Regions from separate parts of the Kitasatospora sp. NPDC058243 genome, predicted to be linked through region 1. Evidence: riboswitches for the same ligand, from Rfam matches in the RefSeq annotation. Region 1 holds a riboswitch; the other holds the start of a gene.
The links. Region 1 has a riboswitch for glycine ahead of gcvT (glycine cleavage system aminomethyltransferase GcvT). Riboswitches for the same ligand answer to the same signal wherever they lie in the genome.
Positions count from the first base shown of each region.

Region 2: it holds a riboswitch for glycine, as region 1 does, so the genes downstream of both, gcvP (aminomethyl-transferring glycine dehydrogenase) here and gcvT (glycine cleavage system aminomethyltransferase GcvT) in region 1, are expected to answer to the same signal.

Region 1 covers NZ_JBHVWW010000063.1:49,261-53,666, reverse strand. Annotated here, with positions in the region: gene glyA (serine hydroxymethyltransferase) at 1-50, opposite strand, end outside; gene gcvH (glycine cleavage system protein GcvH) at 144-518, opposite strand; gene gcvT (glycine cleavage system aminomethyltransferase GcvT) at 741-1,862, opposite strand; glycine riboswitch at 2,094-2,199, opposite strand; gene ACFVX9_RS31180 (enhanced serine sensitivity protein SseB C-terminal domain-containing protein) at 2,548-3,390, shown strand; gene ACFVX9_RS31175 (enhanced serine sensitivity protein SseB C-terminal domain-containing protein) at 3,508-4,406, shown strand, end outside.
Region 2 covers NZ_JBHVWW010000014.1:15,971-20,376, forward strand. Annotated here, with positions in the region: gene ACFVX9_RS12460 (DUF2382 domain-containing protein) at 1-467, opposite strand, end outside; partial or broken gene ACFVX9_RS12465 (PRC-barrel domain-containing protein) at 807-1,169, opposite strand; glycine riboswitch at 1,393-1,496, shown strand; gene gcvP (aminomethyl-transferring glycine dehydrogenase) at 1,733-4,406, shown strand, end outside.

The DNA.
Region 1 (4,406 bases):
GCGGCGATCTCCGGGTCGAGGGAGTGCAGGGACTGGTTCAGAACCGTCATGGTGTGGTCTTCCCGGGAGGAGAGAGACGGGAGCGGAGAGGGGGGAGCCTGGCAGGGCGGCCGCCGCGCTGCGGCCGCCCCGTCACGAGCGGGTCAGCCGCCGATGAAGGCGGTGTACTCGTCCGCGCTGAGCAGCTCGTCGGTGGACTCCACCTGGACCTTGAACAGCCAGCCGCCCTCGAACGGGGCGCTGTTGACCAGGCTGTTGTCGTCCAGGACGTCCTGGTTGATCTCGACGATCTTCCCGGTCACCGGGGAGAACAGGTCGCTGACCGACTTGGTCGACTCCAGCTCGCCACAGGACTCGCCCGCGGTCACGTCGGCGCCGACCTCGGGCAGCTGCACGTAGACGATGTCACCGAGCGCGTCGGCCGCGTGGGCGGTGATGCCGACCGTGGAGACACCGCCCTCGATGGCGGTCAGCCACTCGTGCTCCTTGGTGTACTGCAGGTGCTGGGGGTTGCTCATGGCGTCATTCTCCAGGATGGGAAGCGGGTACGACGAAGCGGGCCGCCGCACGGACGGCTTCGACGCGGATCAGGCGTGGTTCAGGCATGGTTCAGGCATGGGATCGGACCTGGGTCGGACCTGGGTCGGACCTGGATCAGGCGTGGCTCAAGCCTGGGTCGGGCGTGGTTCAGGCCCGGGTCTACGGGGAAGGCGGGGCCTCGGCGAGCGAGGCCCCCGGCCTCAGCGGGCGCGCTTGTAGAACGGCAGCGCCACGACCTCGACCGGCTCGTGCTTGCCGCGCACGTCCACCGCGACGGCGGTGCCGGGGGCGGCGTGGGCCGCGTCCACGTAGGCGATCGCGATCGGCCGGCCCAGGGTCGGCGACGGGGCGCCCGAGGTGATCCGGCCGATCGGGGCGCCGTCGGCGGAGACCACGGTGTACTCGGCGCGCGGGACGCGCTTGCCCTCGGAGACCAGGCCGACCAGCACCCGCGGCGGGTTGGCCTCGGCCTCGGCGGCGGCCTTCTCCAGCGCCTTGCGGCCGACGAAGGTGCCCTCGTTGGTGGTCTTGTCGAAGCGCACGACCCGGCCCAGGCCCGCGTCGAACGGGGTCAGGTCGGTGGAGAGCTCGTGCCCGTACAGCGGCATGCCGGCCTCCAGGCGCAGCGTGTCGCGGCAGGACAGGCCGCACGGGACCAGGCCGCGGCCCTCGCCGGCGGTGGTCAGCGCCTGCCAGACGCCCTCGGCGTCGCCCGGGTTGCAGAAGATCTCGAAGCCGTCCTCGCCGGTGTAGCCGGTCCGGGCGAGCAGCACGTCGCGGCCGGCGACCTGGGCCGGGAGGATCGCGTAGTACTTCAGGCCGGGCAGGTCGGCGTCGGTGGTCCCGGCCAGGATCGCGGTGGCCTCCGGGCCCTGGACGGCGATCAGCGCGTAGGTGTCGCGGTCGTCCGTGACGACGGCGTCGAAGCCCTTGGCGCGGGCGATCAGCTCGTCCAGCACCAGCTGGGCGTTGGAGGCGTTGGCGACGACCAGGAAGGCGTCCTCGCGCAGGCGGTAGACGATCAGGTCGTCCAGGATGCCGCCGTCCTCGGCGCAGATCATGGTGTAGCGGGCGCGCAGCACGCCCAGCGCGGAGACGAAGCCGACCAGCGCGTGGTCCAGCATCTCGCCGGCCTGCGGGCCGGTGACGGTGATCTCGCCCATGTGGGAGAGGTCGAACAGCCCGGCCCGGGTGCGGACGGCGAGGTGTTCCTCGCGCTCGCTGCCGTAGCGCAGCGGCATGTCCCAGCCGGCGAAGTCGGTCATGGTCGCGCCGAGGGCGCGGTGCAGCGCGTCGAGCGCGGTGAGGCGGAGGGACGACATGGCCTGGAACTCCTCGGTCTGGGCACTCATGGGTGCACGCGCCGGAACCGGACCCGCTGGGGGGCCGACCCTGCGCGCGGGCATGCGGCGGCGTGGGTCTCCCCATCTGTCGTCGAACCTGAGAGCTTCACCGCCCACCTGCCCGCAGCTGTTTCCAGCATCCAGGACAGCATGGTGGCTTGCACCGTGGGTGGGCGCGCGACAGGGCCGTGCGCCACTTTCCAGATGTGCCTAACCCGTGCGGTAGGGGGGCCTGAGAGATTCCGGGGAGGAGTTGCTCCTTCGGCGCCGGCTGTGCCGCCTGACGGGGCACTCCGGGCTCTCCCGCGCGGGTTCGAGCGGCCGGTATGGAGTTGTCGGTCCGCCGGCGCGCCGCGCCGTCGAACGCGCACATCATGGCACGTCCGCGCCGACGACGGGAGAGGGGACCCGGTCACACCCCGCCACCTCGGGCACAGCCCGGGGGCGTGCCTTGTGGACCGGGCCGGGTCCGCGGCGTCAGGGCACGCGCCTCGCGGCGTTGTCGTCGGTCGCCGATACTCCGCATGGACTCCCTCCTCCGCCTTGCGATGCACGCACCCTGACGCCGCGGTCCGGTCCGACCTGGTCCACAAGGCACGCCCTAGACTGCTGCGCGTCGGCGCAGCAGAGGGCGGCCGACCGGCAGAGGGCGGATCAGGCGCGCATGGGGTACCCGGTGGAGCAGCAGCAGGGGTGGGGCGGGCCGGAGTCGGCGCCGCCGGGCGGCGGGTGGCCGGCCAACGAGCTGGAGCAGGTGCTGACCGCCGCGCTGGGCGACCCGGGTGCGACGCCGCGGGTGATCGAGGTGCTGGCCCGCAGCCAGGTGTGGATCCCGCTGCCGGCCGGCGGCGACCCGCAGGGGCCCGCGCTGGACCTGCCGACCATCGAGCTGGCCGGCGAGCCGTACGTACCGGTGTTCTCCTCGCAGGAGGTGTTCCTGCGGCAGGCGCCGGGGATGGCCTTCGCGGTGGCGCCGGTCTGGGAGTTCGCCCGCGGGCTGCCGCTGGGCGTGGGCATCGCGGTCAACCCGGAGGCGGCGGTGGGCATCCCGGTGCCGCCGCAGGGTGTGGCGGAGCTGCGGCGCGGCCCGCGCGAGGAGCGCCTGGCCGACCAGGAGCAGGGCCGGAACCAGGAGCAGAACCAGAGTCAGGGCCAGGGGCCGGAGGCGCCGACCGGTGGCCGGGTGGCGCTGCGCGAGCCGGTGCCGGGGGAGGATCCGGAGCACTTCCTGGCCGCCTGCCGGGCCGAACTGTCCGCCCTGCCCGGAGTGTTGTCCGCGCGGCGGGCGCTCGCCAGCATCGAGGGCGAGCCGACCGTGATGTTCGTGGGCGTCCAGCTGGACCAGGCGGCCCCGGCCGACCCGGGCGCGGTGAACGAGGCGCTCGGCCGCGCGTTGGGAACCGCGCCGCTGCCGGGGGGCGTCCACCTCGTACTGCTCGATCTCGCCGATGACCCGGTGGTCGAGTGGCTGCTCACCCGGGTACTCCCTTTCTACGCGCGGGGTTGAGCGGGGTTCGTATCGGAGGCACGTCGCCGTGGCGGTGGCCGGTGCCGCGCCATAGGGTGCGTGCAGACGGCCGACGGGTCGGCAGGCTTGAGGAAAGAGGCGCGGCGAGGTGGGCGCATGAGTGCGGGAGCGGTAGCGGGCGGTGCACCGGGGCCCTGGGGCCAGGCGCCCGCCGGGCGCCCCGGAGCGGATCCGGGCGCGCTGGAGCGCACCCTGCGCGAGGTCGCGCCGGAGCGCTACGAGGCGTACGAGCAACTGCTGCACGCACTGGCCGACGGCCAGGTCTGGATGCTGCTGTGGCACGGCACGCCGGGCAGCGCGGACGCCCAGTACGGGAACATGGAGATCAGCGGCCACGGCTACGCGCCGGCCGTCACCTCGTCCGAGCAGCTGGCGTCGTCCGGCTGGGCGCGGGCCCACGAGGTCATCTCCGGGCGGGAGATCGCCGCTTCGCTGTACCGGACCCGCTGGGGGCTGTGGCTCAACCCGCACGCGCCCGGCGGCGGGGTCGGGGTGCCCTGGGCGGACCTGCGGCGGATCGCCGCGGGCCTGGAGCGGCTGCCGGCCGGGCCGTTGAAGCTGAGCGAGCCGCAGCTGAACGCCCAGCCGTTCTTCGCGCTGCTGGAGCGGCAGGCCGGTGAGGTGCGCGCGGTGCGGGCGCTGCGCCGGGCCTGGGTGCAGCCGGCCGTGGGGGAGCCGTACCTGGCGATCGGACTGGAGCTGTACGAGAGTTCGCCGCCGGCGGTGGAGGCGGTGCGGGCGCTGATGCAGCGGGCGATCGCGGTGGCCCCGGAGGGGCTGGCGGTGTCCACGGTGGCGATGGCGGACGAGTACGACCCGGTGGCGCTGTGGATGCGGGCGCACGCGCGCCCGTTCTTCGACCGGGAGGCGGGACGGCCGCCGACCGGCCCGTACCCGCCGGTGCCGCCTCCGCCGTACCCCGCGCAGCAGGGGCCGGGTTACGGCTACGGCACGCAGCAGCCCGCGCAGGGCTGGACCGGGCAGCCGCAGCAGCC
Region 2 (4,406 bases), on a different contig from region 1:
GGGCGGGGGGTCTCGGCCACCGGGGTGGCTGCCGGGGTCGCCGGGGCGGCGGCGGTGTTGTCGTGGACCTCGACGTGCTCGCGGCGCAGTTCGTCCCGGATCACCTCCTCGGCGGTGTAGCGCTCCACCACCAGGCGGACCCGCTCGATCGGGGTGAGGTACTTGCGGACCACCGGGCGCTCCTCGCGCAGGGTGACCTCCTCCACCGCCTCGGCGATCTCCTTCTCGGTGAGCGAGGCGCGCTCGGCCTCGCTCACCGGCATCCGCTCCACCCGGACGCGCTCGCGGACCACCGGGACGCGGCGCTCGACCTGCTCGCTGGTCACGTACTTGCGCAGCTTCGCGGTGCCCACGATGTGCCAGTCCGTGGTGATGTCCAGGCGCTCCTCGCGGCAGGTGATCTCCACCGGGCCGTTGGGGGACGAGGTGGCCGGGCCGGTCGAGCGCTCCGAGACCGGCGCGGCCATGACCGAGTTCGTGGTCGCGGCGGTCGTCACGACCGGGGCGGGCTGCGGCTTGGGCTCGGTCGTCGTGGGGGCTGCTGCGGGCGCGGGGGTGTTGAGGGTCCGCACGTTGACCTCCGTCGCGGTGCCGGTGGGGTCGGCAGGGGTGGTCGGGGCGGGGCCGAGGGAGTGGAAGGTGATGGGCTTCACGGGCTCGGCCGCCGAGGTGGTGCCGAAGTCGAGGTCGGGCCGCGCCGGTCGGTCGTCCTCGCGGCCGATGGGCCGGTCGCCGTCCCGGCCGGCTGGGCGGTCACCGTCCCGGCCGATCAGCCGGTCACCTTCGCGGCCGATGGGCCGGTCACCCTCGCGGCCGATGGGCCGGTCGGCGTCCCGGCCGACCGGCCGGCCGTTCGCCGGGGTGTCCAGGCCGTAGTAGCGGTAGAGCTGGAGCTCCTGGGCGGGCGACAGGTGCTGGCCGACGCCGAAGTCCGGCGACTCCTTCACCAGCGACTTGTCGTACGGCACCCGGAGCTCGTCGCCGGAGAACTCGCTGGTGGTGAGCGGGACGAAGGCGTCCCGGCCGAAGATGCCGGTCCGGACGGCTGCCCACTCCGGCTGGCCGGTGGCGTCGTCCAGGTAGACCTCGTCGACCGTGCCGATCTTGTCTCCGTTGCGGTCGACCGCCTTGTGGCCGATGAGGTCCCGGGGATCGATGTCGGTTTGCACTCTTTCCTCCAGTGCGCTGCGCCTGCGGAACTCCCGCAGGACCGTGGCCGGAGCACCCGTTCCGCCTGCCACTTCACACCAAAGGCCATGAATCGGACGGGCGCGACCGGGGTGCGCCGGACGGGCTTCGGGCTGGACCGTCCGGGGGACGCGCGTAGACCCGGAGTGACCCGACGCGGCCGTGATCAGGGGGCCTGCCGCTGGTACCCTGGGCGGCGACCGCCGAGCCCGCTCGGGAGAGTCCCCGGCCACGGAAAGCGCTGGTCGGGGCGCCGAAGGAGCAACTCCTCCCCGGAATCTCTCAGGCATCCGTACCGTGTGGGGTAGGTCACTCTGGAAAGCAGGGCAGGACCGTCGGCAGGGAGCCGACGGCCACCACCCTCACCGACGGTGCAAGCCGGCGGCGTGCCACAGCGCGCCGTGCGGGTGAAGCTCTCAGGTCCCGATGACAGAGGGGGAGGCCTGTCGGGTTCGCCCGCCCGGGTCGAATCGCTGTCCGCAGCGGCTCCGGCCGGCCGGCGTGCGCACCCCCGCCGGTCCGTGACCAGGAGGCCTCGACCACCATGAACGCCCAGCCGAACGCGGGACGCCCCACCGGCGCCTCGACCCTCACCGAGCTTGAGCTGGCCAGCCCCTTCGAGAACCGCCACATCGGCCCCGACGACGCCGCGCAGCAGAAGATGCTGGCGTCCATCGGCTACGGCTCGCTGGACGAACTCGCCGCCACCGCCGTTCCCGAGGCGATCCGCTCCATCACCGGCCTGGACCTGCCCGGCGGCCGCAGCGAGGCGCAGGTGCTCGCCGAACTGCGCGAGCTGGCGAGCCGCAACCAGGTGCTCCAGCCGATGATCGGCCTGGGCTACTACGGCACCTTCACCCCGCCGGTGATCCTGCGCAACGTCATGGAGAACCCGGCCTGGTACACCGCCTACACGCCGTACCAGCCGGAGATCTCCCAGGGCCGCCTGGAGGCGCTGCTCAACTTCCAGACCCTGGTCTCCGACCTGACCGGCCTGCCGACCTCCGGCTCCTCGCTGCTCGACGAGGGCACCGCGGCCGCCGAGGCGATGGCGCTCGCCCGCCGCGTCACCAAGGTCAAGGGTGGCGTCTTCCTGGTCGACGCCGAGACCCTGCCGCAGACCACCGCGGTGATCAACACCCGCGCGGTGCCGACCGGTGTCGAGGTCGTCGTCGCCGACCTGTCCGAGGGCATCCCGGCCGAGATCGCCGAGCGCGGCGTCTTCGGCGTGCTGCTCCAGTACCCGGGCGCCACCGGTGTGGTCCGCGACCTCACCCCGGTCATCGAGCAGGCGCACGGCCTCGGCGCGATCGTCGCGGTCGCCGCCGACCTGCTGGCGCTGACCCTGCTCGCCTCGCCGGGCTCGCTCGGCGCCGACATCGCCTGCGGCACCTCGCAGCGCTTCGGCGTGCCGATGGGCTTCGGCGGCCCGCACGCCGGCTACCTGTCGGTGCGCGCCGAGTACGCCCGCTCGCTGCCCGGCCGCCTGGTCGGCGTGTCGGTCGACGCCGACGGCAACCGCGCCTACCGCCTGGCGCTGCAGACCCGCGAGCAGCACATCCGCCGCGAGAAGGCCACCAGCAACATCTGCACCGCCCAGGTGCTGCTCGCCGTCATGGCCTCGATGTACGCCGTCTACCACGGCCCGGACGGCCTGGCCGACATCGCCCGCCGCACCCACCGCTACGCCGCCGCCCTCGCCGAGGGCCTGCGGGCCGGCGGCGTCGAGCTGCTGCACGGCGAGTTCTTCGACACCGTCACCGCCGTCGTCCCGGGCCGTGCCGCCGAGATCGCGGCCGCCGCCAGCGCCAACGGCGTCAACGTCCACCAGGACGGCGCGGACCGGATCTCGGTCTCCACCGACGAGACCACCACCCGCGAGCACCTGGCCGCCGTCTGGGCCGCGTTCGGCGTCTCCGCGGTCGAGGTCGCCGAGGGCGCCGACGCGCTGCCGGCCGCGCTGCTGCGCCAGGACGAGTACCTGACCCACCCGGTCTTCCACAGCCACCGCTCGGAGACCGCCATGCTGCGCTACCTGCGCCGCCTGTCGGACCGGGACTACGCGCTGGACCGCGGCATGATCCCGCTGGGCTCCTGCACCATGAAGCTCAACGCGACCACCGAGATGGAGGCCGTCACCTGGCCGGAGTTCGGCCAGCTGCACCCCTTCGCGCCGATCGAGCAGGCCCAGGGCTTCCTCAGCCTGATCCGCGAGCTGGAGCGCCAGCTGGTCGAGGTGACCGGCTACGACGCCGTCTCGATCCAGCCGAACGCGGGCTCGCAGGGCGAGCTGGCCGGCCTGCTGGCCGTCCGCGCCTACCACCACGCCAACGGCGACACCCAGCGCGACGTCTGCCTGATCCCGTCCTCCGCGCACGGCACCAACGCGGCCTCCGCGGTGATGGCCGGCATGCGCGTGGTCGTGGTGAAGACCCTGGTCGACGGCGACGTGGACGTCGAGGACCTGAAGGCCAAGATCGAGCAGCACCGGGACAGCCTCTCCGTGCTGATGGTCACCTACCCGTCCACCCACGGCGTGTACGAGACCCAGATCACCGACATCTGCGCCCTGGTGCACGAGGCCGGCGGCCAGGTGTACGTGGACGGTGCCAACCTGAACGCCCTGGTCGGCCTCGCCAAGCCGGGCAAGTTCGGCGCGGACGTCTCGCACCTGAACCTGCACAAGACCTTCTGCATCCCGCACGGCGGCGGCGGCCCGGGCGTCGGCCCGGTCGCGGTGCGCGCCCACCTGGCGCCGTACCTGCCGAACCACCCGCTGCAGCCGGAGGCCGGCCCGGCCACCGGGGTCGGCCCGATCTCGGCGGCGCCGTGGGGCTCGGCGGCCATCCTGCCGATCTCCTGGGCGTACGTCCGGCTGATGGGCGGCGAGGGCCTCAAGCGCGCGACCCAGGTCGCGGTGCTGAACGCCAACTACATCGCCAAGCGGCTGGCACCGCACTTCCCGGTGCTCTACACCGGCCCCGGCGGGCTGGTCGCGCACGAGTGCATCATCGACCTGCGCCCGCTGACCAAGGAGACGGGCGTGACGGTGGACGACATCGCCAAGCGCCTGATCGACTACGGCTTCCACGCGCCGACGATGTCCTTCCCGGTGGCCGGCACGCTGATGATCGAGCCGACCGAGTCCGAGGACCTGCACGAGATCGACCGGTTCTGCGACGCGATGATCGAGATCCGGGCCGAGGTCGACAAGGTCG